DNA from 3 places in the Priestia sp. JSM ZJ58 genome. Region 3 is predicted to be linked to each of the others. Evidence: riboswitches for the same ligand, from Rfam matches in the RefSeq annotation. Region 3 holds a riboswitch; each other region holds the start of a gene.
The links. Region 3 has a riboswitch for lysine ahead of ACH6EI_RS00880 (aspartate kinase). Riboswitches for the same ligand answer to the same signal wherever they lie in the genome.

Region 1 (5,011 bases), 2.0 Mb from region 3:
TAAAAATTCAGTTAAATAAGACGAAACGTAGGTAACAATACCATCTTCGTTTAGTCGAATTAATCTTCCGCCTACATGCAGGGTAAACGTTTCAATCACTTTTCCATTTTGACATAAGGCGATGTTAGCAGTGCCTCCACCTACATCAATATTGGCAATCACTTTATTGGTTTCAGCAGAATGTTCGATTGCTCCCGATCCTTTTGCCGCTAACATTCCTTCTAAGTCAGCACCAGCTGTTGCAACAACAAAATTCCCAGCGTGTTCAGCTAGATAGTGAACGATACTCTCTGCATTTTGCTTCCGAGCCGTTTCTCCTGTGATGATCACAGCACCCGCCTCCACTTGATCTAAGGAGATCCCTGCTTTTTTGTACTCTTTTTCTAGTAATAGCGTTAACCTTCGAACATCGATTTCCACCTCGTTTACCATAGGTGTTGTATAGATGGAACTTGCATACGTTACGCGACGATCAATAATTTGACAGCCTGGCAGCGTAAACTGATTTTGTTGATTTGCTATTAACAGTTTGCTTACAATCAGTTTTGTTGTGCTTGTTCCAATATCTAAACCTATGCTCGTGATCCATTTCTGTAGCATACGATCAATCCTTTATCTCGTTTGAATATGTTGACTATCATAAAACAGTTTTTTGAATATTTCACTAACTATGTTATCAAACCTGACACACTTTTGTGTAAACAAAGGTGACAAATAAGAAAAAAGACTAAATCTTGGCAGATTTAGTCTTTTTTCTTATGATGAGTGTGATTTAGTTACAATCATTCTTGATGCCGATGGGATTAACAGTGAAAGGATAATTAGACATGATAGCAACGACCCAATCATCGAAATCCCATTCATGGAGAAAGAATACCATAGAACAGGCATTCCTTTTGGTGCAGCAAATCCCCAAAATATTAAACCTGCAATAAAATGGCAAAAATAACGAGCAAAACTTCCTATAATTAAAGATAAGATAATAAAAAAGAAAGCTTTTGATCTTTGATTATTAGCTAAATATCCTTTAATAGAACTAGAGAAAATCCCGCCAAATCCAATAAAGGTAACAGCGATAATATACTCTATAAAAGCTTGCAACGGGGTTAAAATATACGCATTTCCTAAAGCTAGTTGTAATATTCCCCATAGAAATCCAGATAAAGCTCCTCCTTTAACTCCCCATCGAAAACACATAATAAAGATAGGAACCATAGAGAACGAAATGCTTACACCTATTGCAATTTTTATAGAAGGTAAAAGATCAATCAAAAAAGCCAATGCTGCAAAAATAGCTATTTCAATTTTAGCCTGTAAAGGTAATGCTTTATTCACGTTTCTCACTCCTGTTTTTGAATCATTCATATCAAACGGTTTACACAGGAGTAAGCAAATATATGCTACTATTCCCACATTCCTACGCTAGCGTTAACTAACAGGTTCGAAGGGTCTGAACATTTCGTTCACTCTCAGCACGGCGGCTCCCCCTGTGGTACGTTTGGATATTTATGTAGTATAAAGACAATGTTTATTATACCATACGTAACAAAATAGATTCGAGAGATTTCAAAGATGTTTCTATTTTCTGAATCTATTTTTATAATGACAATCGTTTTAGTATTTGTTATACTTCTTTTATGTCAATTGAATATAAAAAACCCTCATCCTAATCGATGAGGTAGAGGTCGCAGTTTTTAATAGTAAAGTAACGGAAATGCAGAGAACATTGAGGATGTTGCTTGAAAGGAAAAATTGCCGAAGTTTAAATCACTTCTCGGTTGATTTAAGCTGGGGCTGTCTCCGAACAGGAACAGAACTGTCACATCATGCGAGTGATGTGAAGAGCTATCTTCACGGAAGGTTGACGCGGTTTTCAGATTTAAAAGCGCGCACATATACTGCGGGCTTTTTTTATGTTATCCCGTCTCTTTCCGTACATTCGAAAGGAGTATTTATCTATGCAAGAGCAGCAAGAATTAAAACGTGGGTTGAAATCTCGCCACTTAACGATGATTTCATTAGGAGGAGCCATCGGAACCGGCTTATTCCTAGCAAGTGGTGGAGCAATTCACACAGCAGGACCTGGGGGAGCGCTTTTAGCTTACGCTATTATTGGCGTAATGGTTTACTTTTTGATGACCAGTCTAGCAGAGCTCGCAGCTTATATGCCTGAAGCTGGTTCATTTAGTACGTATGCGTCTCGTTTTGTAGATCCATCCTTTGGTTTCGCTCTCGGCTGGAACTACTGGTATAACTGGGCTATTACGATTGCAGCTGAATTATCTGCTGGAGCCCTTATTATGAAATTTTGGTTCCCGAACTCTTCTTCTATTTTATGGAGTGCCCTGTTTTTATTAATTATGTTTGGGCTTAACTACCTTTCTGTAAAAGGATTTGGTGAATCTGAATTTTGGTTTTCGTTAATTAAAGTAATAACGGTTATTATCTTTTTAGTTATTGGTATTATGATGATTTTTGGTATCTTTAACAATGAAGCACCAGGTTTTAAAAACTTCACGCTTGGTGATGGACCGATTCACGGTGGATTCTTCACTGTACTAGGTATCTTTATGGCAGCTGGTTTTTCATTCCAAGGAACAGAGTTGCTTGGAGTCGCAGCTGGAGAAAGTGAAGATCCGGAAAAAACGGTTCCTCGCGCAGTTAAACAAGTCTTCTGGCGCATCTTGTTATTTTATATTTTAGCTATTTTTGTTATTGGAATGCTTATTCCATACACAGCGAATTCATTAGCAAGTGATGACGTGCGAGTAAGTCCGTTTACTTTAATATTCGAACGAGCAGGTCTGGCGTTTGCAGCATCAGCGATTAATGCCGTTATTTTAACAGCTGTTTTATCTGCTGGTAACTCAGGAATGTATGCTTCTACGCGTATGCTGTGGAACTTAGCGAAAGATGGAAAAGCACCAAGGTTCTTAGCAAAAGTGAATAAACGAGGCGTTCCAGTTAATGCCTTAATCGCAACGGCACTTGTCGGTACACTTGCATTTGGTGCTTCATTTTTTGGAGACGGTGCGGTATATACGTGGTTACTTAACGCTTCTGGTATGTCTGGTTTTATTGCTTGGTTAGGAATTGCGATCAGCCACTATCGTTTTAGAAGAGCATTTGTTGCTCAAGGTCATGATTTGAGTGAACTTCCATATCATGCAAAACTTTTCCCATTTGGCCCTATCTTTGCCTTTATTTTATGTGCCGTTGTTATTTTAGGCCAAAACTATTCGGCGTTTATGGGTGACTCGATTGACTGGTACGGTGTACTTGTTTCTTATATCGGACTTCCTTTATTCTTAATTGTTTGGTTAGGATACAAATGGACGAAAAAGTCGAAGCTTATCCCGTTAAAAGAATGTCAAGTAACAGTGAAAAAATACGAATAAAAAAAGCTCTCTATTCTTTTGAATAGAGAGCTTTTTTTATATGAGCTGATCGGCAAAATGAAGAGATATATAAGCGGATTGGTTTTTCATAACAAGCATATAACCTTTGAGGGGACGGTTATAGTAATCAGCAGCTTCGATATAATAAATACGCTGAATTAACCTGCTTAAATGAGTTGCAAAAGATGGAAGTTGGTGATTAGGAATGGTTTGGATGTAGTCTATGATTTCTTGTTTAGTTTGAAGGCCTGAACGGGTACATTCTAACAGATGAAAAAGCGGATCTGCTGCTATAGTAGATAGTTCAGAATTGTGTTTGATTCTATTCAGCTGGATATGCAGTTCATTTTGGGACCATTTTTTCGGCACAGCTCTTAGATGTTGATATTGAAAATGTGTACTCATGATAGCTAACACCTTTCGTATTAAAATAATAAAACAACTTATTATTTTAATAACCTTTACACATGAAACTAAAACGTTACAATGTGTAAAGGTGTCATACATCTTATAAAATAAGCTGATAAAAAAGTACATCTTGCCACTGATCAAATTTCCAGCCCACTTCTTTAAACTCTCCGCAAAATGTAAAATTAAATTGCTCATGCATTTTGATACTGATATCATTCCCTTTTGTAATTCCTGAAATGACAACGTGATGGTCGAGCTCTTTAGCTAATTCCAAAATGCGCTTCATAAGCTGTTTCCCAATACCATGCCCTTGTTGATTTTTATCAATATAAATCGATAGCTCTACTGTTTGAATGTACGCTTCTTTATCTCGATACGAGGAAAGCGAAGCATAGCCCGCTACTACTCCATCTTTTTCCGCGACAATAAGTGGAAAAAGTTCATTGCTAATATGATTATTAAACCAGCCCCTTCTTTGTTCTACTGTTACAGGCGTTAAGTCAAAAGTAGCAGCACTTGTTTGAACGGATTGATTATAAATTTCAACAAGCATAGGTAAATCTTCTTCTTTAGCATAACGAATGATCATATGTACAAACTCCTTATAGTATAGAATTATCTTTATTTTACTTCTTTTAAGAAACATAATCTACATAAAAAACCGATGTGCGCATGCACATCGGTTATTGGTTTTGGGCATATTGAAAGGTTTGAAGGACTTGAAGAGTCTCTTTTGTAGAAACGACCGTTGCAAACTCTCCGTGCAAGGAAGACAGTGCGAATGTATGTACATCTTCTGCAAGAAGTCTGGTTTTTCCATCGTAGGACATACAATCAAAACAGGCCGTTGCATCGTTCACAACATACGTCCTATACCCTAGATTTCCAGCCATGCGCGCAGTCGTAGAGACGCAGTGATTAGTAGTTAGTCCTATTAAGATAAGCGTATCATAGCCATTTGCTTTTAAATAGCTATCTAGCTCTGTTCCAATGAAACAGCTGTTCACGTGCTTGCGAATTAAGTATTCGTCTTCTTGTGGACCAAATCCTTCTTTGAACTGAAACCCCTTTGAACTTGGATGTAAAGGAGAGTCTGGATTTTCTGATGCATGCTGCACGTGAATGACAGGATAGTCTTGGCGCCTCCATGCTTGCAGTAGCGTCAGCATATTCTTTTCTGCATCTAAATTGTTTCTTTCTCC
Region 2 (5,011 bases), 2.2 Mb from region 3:
TCGGAACAAACCCATTTTTCTCCATATGCTGATAGCGATTTTCCATATGTGAAGAAATGTTTTGACTCTCCGTTTTGCTTAGCACGCCGTACTCCACATATTTTGAAAGTATTTCTTTCTTTTTTTCGAACATTTCTTTGTAAAGAACGGATAATTCCTGCTTTTGCTGAGACGTCAGCTGCACGTCTTTTGTTTCTGGCTGAGGATTGTTTTCCGCTAATACAGGCGTCCCGCTCATAAATAAAAAAGCTGCTGCTGCACTTATCATAACCTTTCGCAAACAATCTACTTCCTTTCATCATATAGTAGTTATAGTTTGCGAACTTCTATTTGTTTTCATTCATTCTATTTGCTTAGGACTCAATAGCTCCTCTTACATCATAATCGCTAAGATCAATTTCCATTTCCATTTCAAGTGCTAATTTAGCAAGCTCTGAACCAAGATAAGGACCCGACGTTAAGCCTGAAGCTCCGAGACCGTTCGCTACTAGTATTCCTTCGTAAGCTGGAAGAGCCCCGATGACTGGCAAGAAGCCTGGAGTAAATGGTCGAAACCCTACCCTTGTTTCTAAGACTGTGCTTTCTGTTAAGCCAGGAGCAATTAATAAGGCCTTTGAAAAAATTTCATGAAGCCCCCCAGCCGTTACTCTCAAGTCATAACCCGTGTCGTTTTCATGTGTTGCTCCTATGACAATTTGACCTTGTTCAAACGAAAGAATATATTGGTCGCTTGGAGGCATTACAACGGGCCAGTCTTTTGTATCTAAATCAGGAAGATGCAAGTGGACAATTTGCGCTTTTTGAAAGCTTGCTAAAAATTTCACTCCAAGAGGCTCTAGTAATTGATTTGCCCACGCTCCTGCTGTCACGATTGTTGTACTTGCTAGAAGGGTTTGTCCATTTACGGCAACGCCCGTTACTCGATTATTTTCATAAAGTAGTTCTGCGTTTCCTTCTATTATTTTTGCACCGTTTTTCTTCGCTGCATTCACAAGTGCGTTTCGAAGAGCTTTTCCGTTAACGCGAGCGGCTCCACTAATATGAACTGAACTGTATTCTTCCGAAAGAGCCGGAAACAAAGCCTGTGTTTCTTTAGCGGATAAACGTGTAATCTCGCCTATTTCGGGGGCTTCTTCCCGACGCTTATATGCTCGTTCTTCCATTTTTTTAAGCTTTTGTTCATCAGTGTGTAAACTAATTGCTCCTACTCGCTTATATCCCGTATCCGTTTCTCCATCTTCTTCTAATTGCTGAATTAATGTTTGATAGTACTTGGCGCCGCCTTTTGCTAAGCGGTACCATGCTTTATTTCGACGCTGCGAAAGCCACGGACAAACAATTCCTGCTGCTGCATCAGTAGCTTGACCAGCATCCTTGCGATCTATCAATGTCACATCTGCTCCTGCTTTTGCTAAATGATATGCCGTAGAAGCTCCAAGTACCCCAGCTCCAACTACGATGTATGTTTTCATACCGAAACACCCTTTTCTTTCTTCTAGTATTCTCATGCTATATGTATGCAATTTTAGCATAGCAAAAAAAGAAGTCACATACTAGGCGAAGCTATTTTAAGCTTATTTTTAAGCCTTGCTGACTTTGACATATAGCTCCTTTAGTCTCGTAAGCAAAAGCGGTAGAAGTTCTTTTACCAAGATTATAACAGGGTGAAGAAAGCCATAAATAGTGGTAGTACGTCTTTAACGCTGTGGCTTACGGCTTTTCTATTATAGGTGCTGAATAAAAAAATGAAAGAATAAAACCACTATAATATGTAAATAAAAAGAAATAACCATTATTTTAAGGAGAGCGTATGCAATCTTCATTTGTATTATTTTTTATCATTCTTGGTTTACTATTTGGCAAGTGGCGAAGGTATCAAGAATACTACCCTACTTTGCTGTTTTGGGTCACGGGGAATTTGCTTTATGAAGTGCTGCTGTTTCATCACCGCGTATGGGTATTTCACCCTGTTGGTATTGATCATCTTTTTCTACCCGATCACCTAATGGTTTCTCTTGGAATAACCTTAATTATTTATCCGTTTGTTATACCGGTTTTTTTAGGAAGGCTGCCGCTGCATGTAAGCGGCCGGCTGTGGTGGATTCTTTTATGGGCGCTTTTATTTACTGTGATTGAGTTCATTGCTTATGTTAATCACAGTATCACTCATCATTATGGATGGTCGCTGCTATGTTCTTTTCTCTTCAATATTGTCACGTTCTCACTTTTAATCATTCATCAGAAGACAGCGCTGGCTGCTTGGATTCTATCTGGAAGCTTCATAGCTTTTTTATTTACCTTCTTTGATATTCCTATGCCTTAACTTTTCATTGACTAGACAGAGGAAAAGGAAATATAATAGGAGTTACATTTAAATATAATTTTCCTCTCTGAGAATAGAGGTGCATGAAATCAAGAGTCACTTATTGGAGACTAATGGAGTCTGTGAAGATAAGTAAAAGGGATTTCGTGCCGAAGTATATAAACATCCATTGTGTTCATATACTGGTTCAGTATTGAATAAATGCTGAGCTGTCACAAACCACTTGGTTTGTGGAGAGCTATTGAAGAGATGTTGATGCCTAGAATGTAATAATACTTTATTATTATGAAACCAAGACGCGTGAACATCACTTCACGGGTCTTTTTTGTGTTTTTCTACTGACCATCAAAGTTATAGTTGAATGATTTAAATGGAGGGATACGGATTATGTACTTACATGGAACGAGTAAAATTAACAGCAGCAATCATTTAGAAATTGGGCAGTGTGATACGGTCGAACTGAAAAAACAATACGGCACTCCCCTATACATCTACGATCAAGAATTAATTGAGACGAAATGCAAGGCCTTCCATTCAGCCTTTCAAAGAAGCGGATTTTCATATCAAATCGCCTATGCAGGGAAAGCGTTTCTTTGTATGGAAATGGCTAGCCTTTTAACGAAGCTTGATATGTCATTAGATGTGGTCTCAGGAGGCGAATTATTTACAGCTCTTGAAGCGGGATATCCAGCTGAACGCATTCATTTTCACGGAAATAACAAAACGATTGAAGAAATTGAAATGGCTCTTGATGCGAATATTGGCTGTTTTGTTGTGGATAACTTTACCGAACTTGAAGTTTTACATGCCTTAGCAGCTGAGCGCAAACAGAAAGCATCTATTCTTCTGCGTGTTACTCCAGGGATTGAAGCCCACACACATGAGTATATTATGACCGGACAGGAAGACTCCAAGTTTGGATTTGGTCTTTCCAATGACCAGGCTATGAAAGCGGTAAGTTCTGCATTAGAAAAGCCTTACTACGATCTTTTAGGCATTCATTGTCATATTGGTTCGCAAATTTTTGAAGTAGATGGTTTTTCTCGCGCCATTGATATTTTAACTGATTTCTTATTCAGTATTCGTGATAAAATGGAATTTGAAGTAAAAGTTTTAAACGTAGGTGGTGGTTTTGGTATTCGTTATACCGAAAGCGACTCTCCACTTCCAGTTGAGTATTATGTAGATGCACTGACAGAAAAGCTAAGCCGCACGTTAACTGAACAGAATTATACCCTTCCGGAAGTCTGGATTGAGCCTGGAAGAAGCATCGTAGGAGAAGCAGGTACAACGCTTTATACAATCGGCTCAACGAAGGAGATTCCAGGTGTACGCAAATACGTAGGAATTGATGGCGGTATGACCGATAATATCCGTCCTGCTCTTTACGATGCAAAACATGAAGCTGTCTTGGCTAATAGAGTGACGGATAAAAAAGATGAAACAGTATCAATTGCGGGGAAATGCTGTGAATCAGGAGATATGCTTATTTGGGATATCGATTTACCGCGCGTTAATCAAGGAGATTTACTAGCAGTATCCTCTACAGGTGCCTACAACTATTCAATGGCTAGCAATTACAACCGTATTCCGCGCCCTGCTGTTGTATTTGTGAAAAATGGAGAAGCTCGTCTTGCTGTAGAGCGAGAAACATACGAAGATTTGGTGCGTAAAGATGTAAAGCCAGTCGTTACTACGTATGCAATGAGCAAATGATAGCTGTTCTTGCGTAGTAAAGAAGCTATTGTTGTTTGGAGGAAATCTATATGGTTTTAAGTGTATTTAAAACGTACAGATCATCGCTTATTCTGCTTCTCGCTATTTTAATTGGCGGGATAGCAGGATATGCTATCGGGCCCGATGTGGCAGTCGTAAAGCCCTTTGGTGATTTGTTTCTTAATTTAATGTTCATGATTATCGTTCCCCTTGTCTTTTTTAGTGTGGCTTCGGCAATCGCAAACATGAACGAAATGAAACGTCTTGGTAAAATTATGCTAGGTATCGCCGTTGTGTTTGTCGCCACTGCTGCTGTTTCAGCCGTTCTAGGCTTTTTAGGCGCATCACTTTACAATCCGCTGCACAACGTAGATACTTCTGCCATTAAAGAATTAATGGGTGACAGTGAAAATACAGCTGAAAAAATGACGCTTTTAAATCAGCTTGTTAGTACATTTACTGTACCTGATTTTGTTCAGTTATTTTCGAAAGAGCATATTTTACAATTAATTGTCTTTGCCGTTATCTTCGGTATTGCTACCACGATGGCTGGTGAAAAAGGACAGCCTATGGCGAAATTTCTGACTTCGGGTCAAGAAGTATCGATGAAAGTCGTTAAAATTGTCATGTACTATGCTCCAATTGGTTTAGGGTGCTATTTTGCTACTGTAGTAGGAGAACTTGGACCAAAGATCTTGCAAGGGTATGCTAGAGCATTTATTCTTTATTTATTAATTGCAATCGTTTACTATTTTGGCTTCTTTACGCTATACGCATGGATTGCTGGCGGTAAAGCAGGAATTAAGCTGTTTTGGAAAAATGCAGCTGCTCCTTCTATCACTGCTATTGCTACCTGTTCTTCCGCGGCATCTATTCCAGTCAATTTAGACGCAACAAAGAAAATGGGTGTGCCGCTGGATATTGCTGAAACAGTGATTCCATTAGGAGCAAACACCCATAAAGATGGTTCTG
Region 3 (5,011 bases):
ATACAACACCAACTATGTAGAATGCAAACATTGCTGGGTTGCTTAAAATTCGTTCCATCATTTGAAAATCTACTTCTTTTCCAAGCGCAGCTTGTATTCTGGTTTCCCATACGTGCCATGTGATGAAGATAAGTGTGATTACACCTGAAACACGCTGAAGGATAAACATCCAGTTACGGAAAAATCCATAGTTGTTAACGTTTGTTTTAGCAGTGAATGCGATGTAAAGACCGTATATTGCGTGAAAAACGATTGGTAAGAAAATAATGAAAATTTCTAGAGCATAGCGGAAAGGTAAGCTCTCCATGAAGTGAGCTGCTTGATTAAATGATTCTTCTCCCTTTGTCGCGAAATGATTCACAACTAAATGCTGTGTTAAGAAAATCCCGATTGGTATTACTCCAAGTAGTGAATGGATTCTCCGATATTGAAACTCTCTGTTTGCCGCCATCTGCGTAGACCCCCCTTAGTTAAATGAACATAGTTTGTGAAGAACTTTCTTACTCCCACTAGACAAATAGATTAATCGTGAATACAGGAAATGAAAACCTTTGCATTTCCTAATAAAGTATGTGACAGGTTAATTTTACTCCCATCGATTAAGAGCGTCAAGGCAAGATGTTTAAATCTTCTATAAAATATAAATTTATAAAATTTTATATTTGTTAACGCTTACTACATTGATGTTAAAGATTTTTTCTTTCTATTATAATATCGCTTGCCACAGTTAAGTAAGCGTTTACTTTATACTTTTATTGTAAACAAGTTCACAAAACATTTACACAGGTAAAAGTACCCTTTTAAAAGTAATTTTATGGATTTTTTATCTTTACATCTAACTCTTTTTACCATAATAAAGATCCTCTTACATTTTATTAAAAAAATGCGTGAGAGGTTTTTTAGATTTGTATATAATAGTAGTAAAGAAAGAGGGGAAAGCATGAGCAATTTACAAACAGAATCACAGCAAGAACTTGAAGAGACGATGGAAACATTAGAACCTAATGCCGCAGCTGAAACAGAGAGAGCTCTTGATCACGTTCCATATTTTGGATACAGTCTTTTGCGTGACGTGTTGATTCCAGAGCTTCTTGGAGACGAAACGAATACCATCTCATACTGGGCAGGAAAACACCTTGCGCGTAAATATCCATTAAATACAATGGATGAAATCGTCGCTTTTTTTAAAGCAGCTTCCTGGGGAACACTGACGCTTGCCAAAAAAGATAAATATTCACTAGAGCTTGAGTTATCAGGTGATGTGGTCAGCAAAAGATTTCAGCAGGAAACTTGTTCATTTCATCTTGAGTCAGGATTTGTGGCTGAACAGATTCAGCGTCAAAACAACTGCCTAACAGAAGCCTACTTAACACCTAAAGAAAAGAACGGAAAAGTGCTGATTTCCGTGCAGTGGGACCGAAAAGATATCTTACCTACCGAAACCCGTGCGGAGCGTTATAAAAAGTAAGAAATACGTATATATAAAAGACGTGGAGATACCACGTCTTTTTTCTCTTCTTTATACTTGCACTGCCTGCTGCTCTTCTAATTCAAATGCTACGTGAAGCGTCTCAACAGCTTTTACCATATCAGCATGCGGTACAACTGTAGATACTTTAATTTCAGACGTGCTGACCATCTTCACTTCAATTTTCTCTCCTGCCAGCACTTCAAACATTTCGGCTGCAACACCTGGATTAGAAATCATGCCAGATCCCACAATCGATACTTTAGCCAGACCGCTTTCATGTTCAATACGCGTATACCCCAAAGTAGATTTATACTCTTTTAAGACGGCAAGAGCAGCTTCTACGTCTACAGTTTTAATAGAAAATGAGATAGAGAGGCGATTATTAGCCGTTACGTTTTGAATAATAATATCCACGTTTAACTGTTCTTTTGCTAATGCTGTAAAAATAGTAGAAAGAGTTTGTAACTCGTTGTTTAACCCTTCAATTGTCACCCGTGAAATATTATCTTCAAACGCAATTCCTCTTACGACTAAGTTTTGTTCCATTGAAACTTCCTCCTCAACAATCGTTCCATTCTCGTTTTCTAAGCTTGAACGCACTTCTAGCGGTACCTGATAATTTTTTGCAAACTCAACAGCGCGCGGATGCAGCACCCCTGCTCCTAAATTGGCTAATTCTAACATTTCGTCATATGAAATAGAATGAAGTTTACGAGCATCTTCTACGTAGCGCGGATCCGTCGTAAACACTCCTGTTACGTCTGTATAAATATCACATTTTGCAGCTTTTAGTGCCGCGGCAAGAGCTACTGCCGTCGTGTCAGAGCCGCCTCGACCTAATGTTGTAATGCTTCCATCTTCTGAACAGCCTTGGAATCCAGCTACTACTACGATTCGACCTCTATCTAATTGGCTTTGAATACGAGTCGTGTCAATGTGCTGGATTCGTGCATTGCTGTGAACTGCTTCTGTCTGGATACCAGCTTGCCAACCTGTTAGCGAAGTGGCTTCATGACCTTTGAATTGAAGAGCCATTGTTAACAGGGAAATCGTTACTTGTTCTCCAGTTGTAAGAAGCATATCCATTTCGCGTTTACTTGGACTGTCCGTAATATCACTTGCTAATTTCACCAGTGCATCTGTGGTTTTGCCCATTGCCGATACAACAACTACTACTTGGTTACCGCGCTCTGCTTCTTGAATAACACGGTTTGCTACATGTTGAATACGTTCAACAGAACCAACAGATGTTCCACCAAATTTTTGAACGATTAATGCCATAATTTTGTTCATTCCTTTTCAATAAATTTGCATATGCAGGATGATGAGAAGCTAAATTTTTTTACTCAGACAATAAAAAAAGCAATGAGATGAGCTCTCATTGCTTAACGAACGAAAATTATAAAACATAACCGTCCACTGCCGTGAGATAGCTCTCCAAGAATCTACATCTTGACAATCCTACGTTTATTCAACGCAGAACCAGCAATCATTACTATGAGGTAATGTTCACTTCGGCAAATTTCCCTTTCCGCATCGTTCATAAGGGCTCATACCCTTCCTGATGCGTACTGATTAAATTTGCACCTCTATCTTCACTTCATTTGATGAAGTGTCGTATGAAATTAGTTAATAGCTTATCAAATATTTTCTATTATTTCAAGACTATTTTTGCAATGTTTCATAAATTTTTTCAGCAATGTTCTGAGGAACACCTGAATTTCGAATATCTTCAATCGTTGCTTCTTTCAATTTTTTCACCGAACCAAAATGCTTTAACAAAGCTTTTTTACGCTTTTCTCCCACTCCCGGAATGTCGTCCAGAACTGACTGAAAAGCGGACTTAGAGCGCACTTGACGGTGGAAGGTAATCGCAAAGCGGTGAACTTCATCTTGAATTCGCTGAAGCAAATAAAATTCTTGACTATTGCGTTCAAGCGGTATGATTTGAGGAGGCTCACCAATCATCAGATTGGAGGTTCTGTGCTTATCATCTTTGACAAGACCTGCTGTAGGCACTAAAAGTCCCAATTCATTTTCGAGAACGTCCTGTACTGCAGCTAAATGCCCTTTGCCTCCATCTACAACAATTAAATCCGGAAGCGGAAGACCTTCTTTTAATGCTCTGGAATACCGTCTGCGAACGACTTCCCTCATGGAACTGTAATCATCTGGTCCCTTTACCGTCTTAATTTTATATTTGCGATATTCTTTCTTTTCCGGTTTCCCATCAACAAAAACAATCATCGCAGAAACTGGGTCTGTTCCTTGAATATTTGAGTTATCAAATGCTTCAATCCGATAAGGAGCGGCAATTCCAAGCTCTTCTCCTAACCGTTCAACTGCGCCAACTGTACGCTCTTCATCTCGTTCAATTAAATAGAATTTTTCACCGAGCGCAATTTTTGCATTTTTACACGCAAGTTCTACTAATTCTTTCTTTTTGCCTCGCTTTGGATGCTGAACCTCTACTTCTACTAACTTCTCAGCTAACTCTGCATCAATCGTTGCTGGAACCATCACTTCTTTTGGCTTAATATTTTTGGCATAAAACTGACCGATAAAAGTTAAGAAATCTTCTTCTGGCTCTTTATAAAAAGGAAACATAGAAACTTCTCGCTCAATTAATTTCCCTTGGCGAATAAAGAAAACTTGAACACACATCCAGCCTTTATCGTAAGAATAGCCAAACACATCTCGATTAACAAAATCATTAAACGTTACTTTTTGCTTTTCCATTGTCGCTTCGATATGAGCAATTTGATCTCGGTATTCTTTAGCCCGTTCAAAGTCAAGTTCTTCTGAAGCTTTTAACATTTTTTCAGTTAACTCTGTTTTGACATGCTCATATCCACCATTTAAAAACCGCGTGATATTTTCAATAATTTGTTTGTTTTGCTCTTCTTTTACCTCTTTTACGCAAGGAGCTAGACATTGCCCGATATGGTAATACAAACAAGGCCTATCTGGCATAGTGGAGCACTTTCTTAACGGATAAATGCGATCAAGAAGCCGCTTTGTTTCATTTGCTGCTTGAACATTAGGATAAGGACCGAAGTATTTCCCTTTATCTTTTTTTATTTTTCTTGTAATAACAAGTCGGGGCTGTTTTTCAGCTGTAATCTTAATAAACGGATAGCCCTTATCATCTTTAAGCATAATATTGTATTTTGGGTCATGCTTTTTAATTAAATTCATTTCTAAAATAAGCGCTTCTAAATTAGAAGATGTGACGATATATTCAAAGTCGACAATGTCGTTTACAAGTCGAAGCGTCTTTCCGTCATGAGATCCGGTAAAGTAGGAACGTACTCGATTTTTTAATACTTTTGCTTTTCCTACGTAAATGACCGTTCCATATTTATCTTTCATCAAGTAACAGCCGGGCTGATCCGGTAAAATAGCCAGCTTTTCTTTTAAATAATCGTTCATACTTTTCTCCTTCCTCTTCTCTTACTCTGTCCATCTATACAATCGCTTATGAAGCGTAACCTACATTCTTTCCTGTCTTAATACATGTACATAAGCTGGATTTATGGC

Region 1: it holds a riboswitch for lysine, as region 3 does, so the genes downstream of both, ACH6EI_RS11690 (amino acid permease) here and ACH6EI_RS00880 (aspartate kinase) in region 3, are expected to answer to the same signal.
Region 2: it holds a riboswitch for lysine, as region 3 does, so the genes downstream of both, lysA (diaminopimelate decarboxylase) here and ACH6EI_RS00880 (aspartate kinase) in region 3, are expected to answer to the same signal.

The regions. Positions count from the first base shown of each region.
Region 1 covers NZ_JBISEM010000001.1:2,189,206-2,194,216, reverse strand. The annotation lists gene ACH6EI_RS11700 (ethanolamine ammonia-lyase reactivating factor EutA) at 1-600, opposite strand, end outside; gene thiT (energy-coupled thiamine transporter ThiT) at 757-1,365, opposite strand; TPP riboswitch at 1,398-1,498, opposite strand; lysine riboswitch at 1,672-1,856, shown strand; gene ACH6EI_RS11690 (amino acid permease) at 1,959-3,398, shown strand; gene ACH6EI_RS11685 (hypothetical protein) at 3,435-3,803, opposite strand; gene ACH6EI_RS11680 (GNAT family N-acetyltransferase) at 3,907-4,398, opposite strand; gene ACH6EI_RS11675 (cysteine hydrolase family protein) at 4,493-5,011, opposite strand, start outside.
Region 2 covers NZ_JBISEM010000001.1:2,388,311-2,393,321, forward strand. The annotation lists gene ACH6EI_RS12705 (YckD family protein) at 1-280, opposite strand, end outside; gene ACH6EI_RS12710 (NAD(P)/FAD-dependent oxidoreductase) at 354-1,472, opposite strand; gene ACH6EI_RS12715 (CBO0543 family protein) at 1,811-2,323, shown strand; lysine riboswitch at 2,390-2,572, shown strand; gene lysA (diaminopimelate decarboxylase) at 2,711-4,039, shown strand; gene ACH6EI_RS12725 (dicarboxylate/amino acid:cation symporter) at 4,090-5,011, shown strand, end outside.
Region 3 covers NZ_JBISEM010000001.1:177,632-182,642, reverse strand. The annotation lists gene ACH6EI_RS00890 (succinate dehydrogenase cytochrome b558 subunit) at 1-451, opposite strand, end outside; gene ACH6EI_RS00885 (YslB family protein) at 941-1,468, shown strand; gene ACH6EI_RS00880 (aspartate kinase) at 1,520-2,752, opposite strand; lysine riboswitch at 2,894-3,071, opposite strand; gene uvrC (excinuclease ABC subunit UvrC) at 3,137-4,903, opposite strand.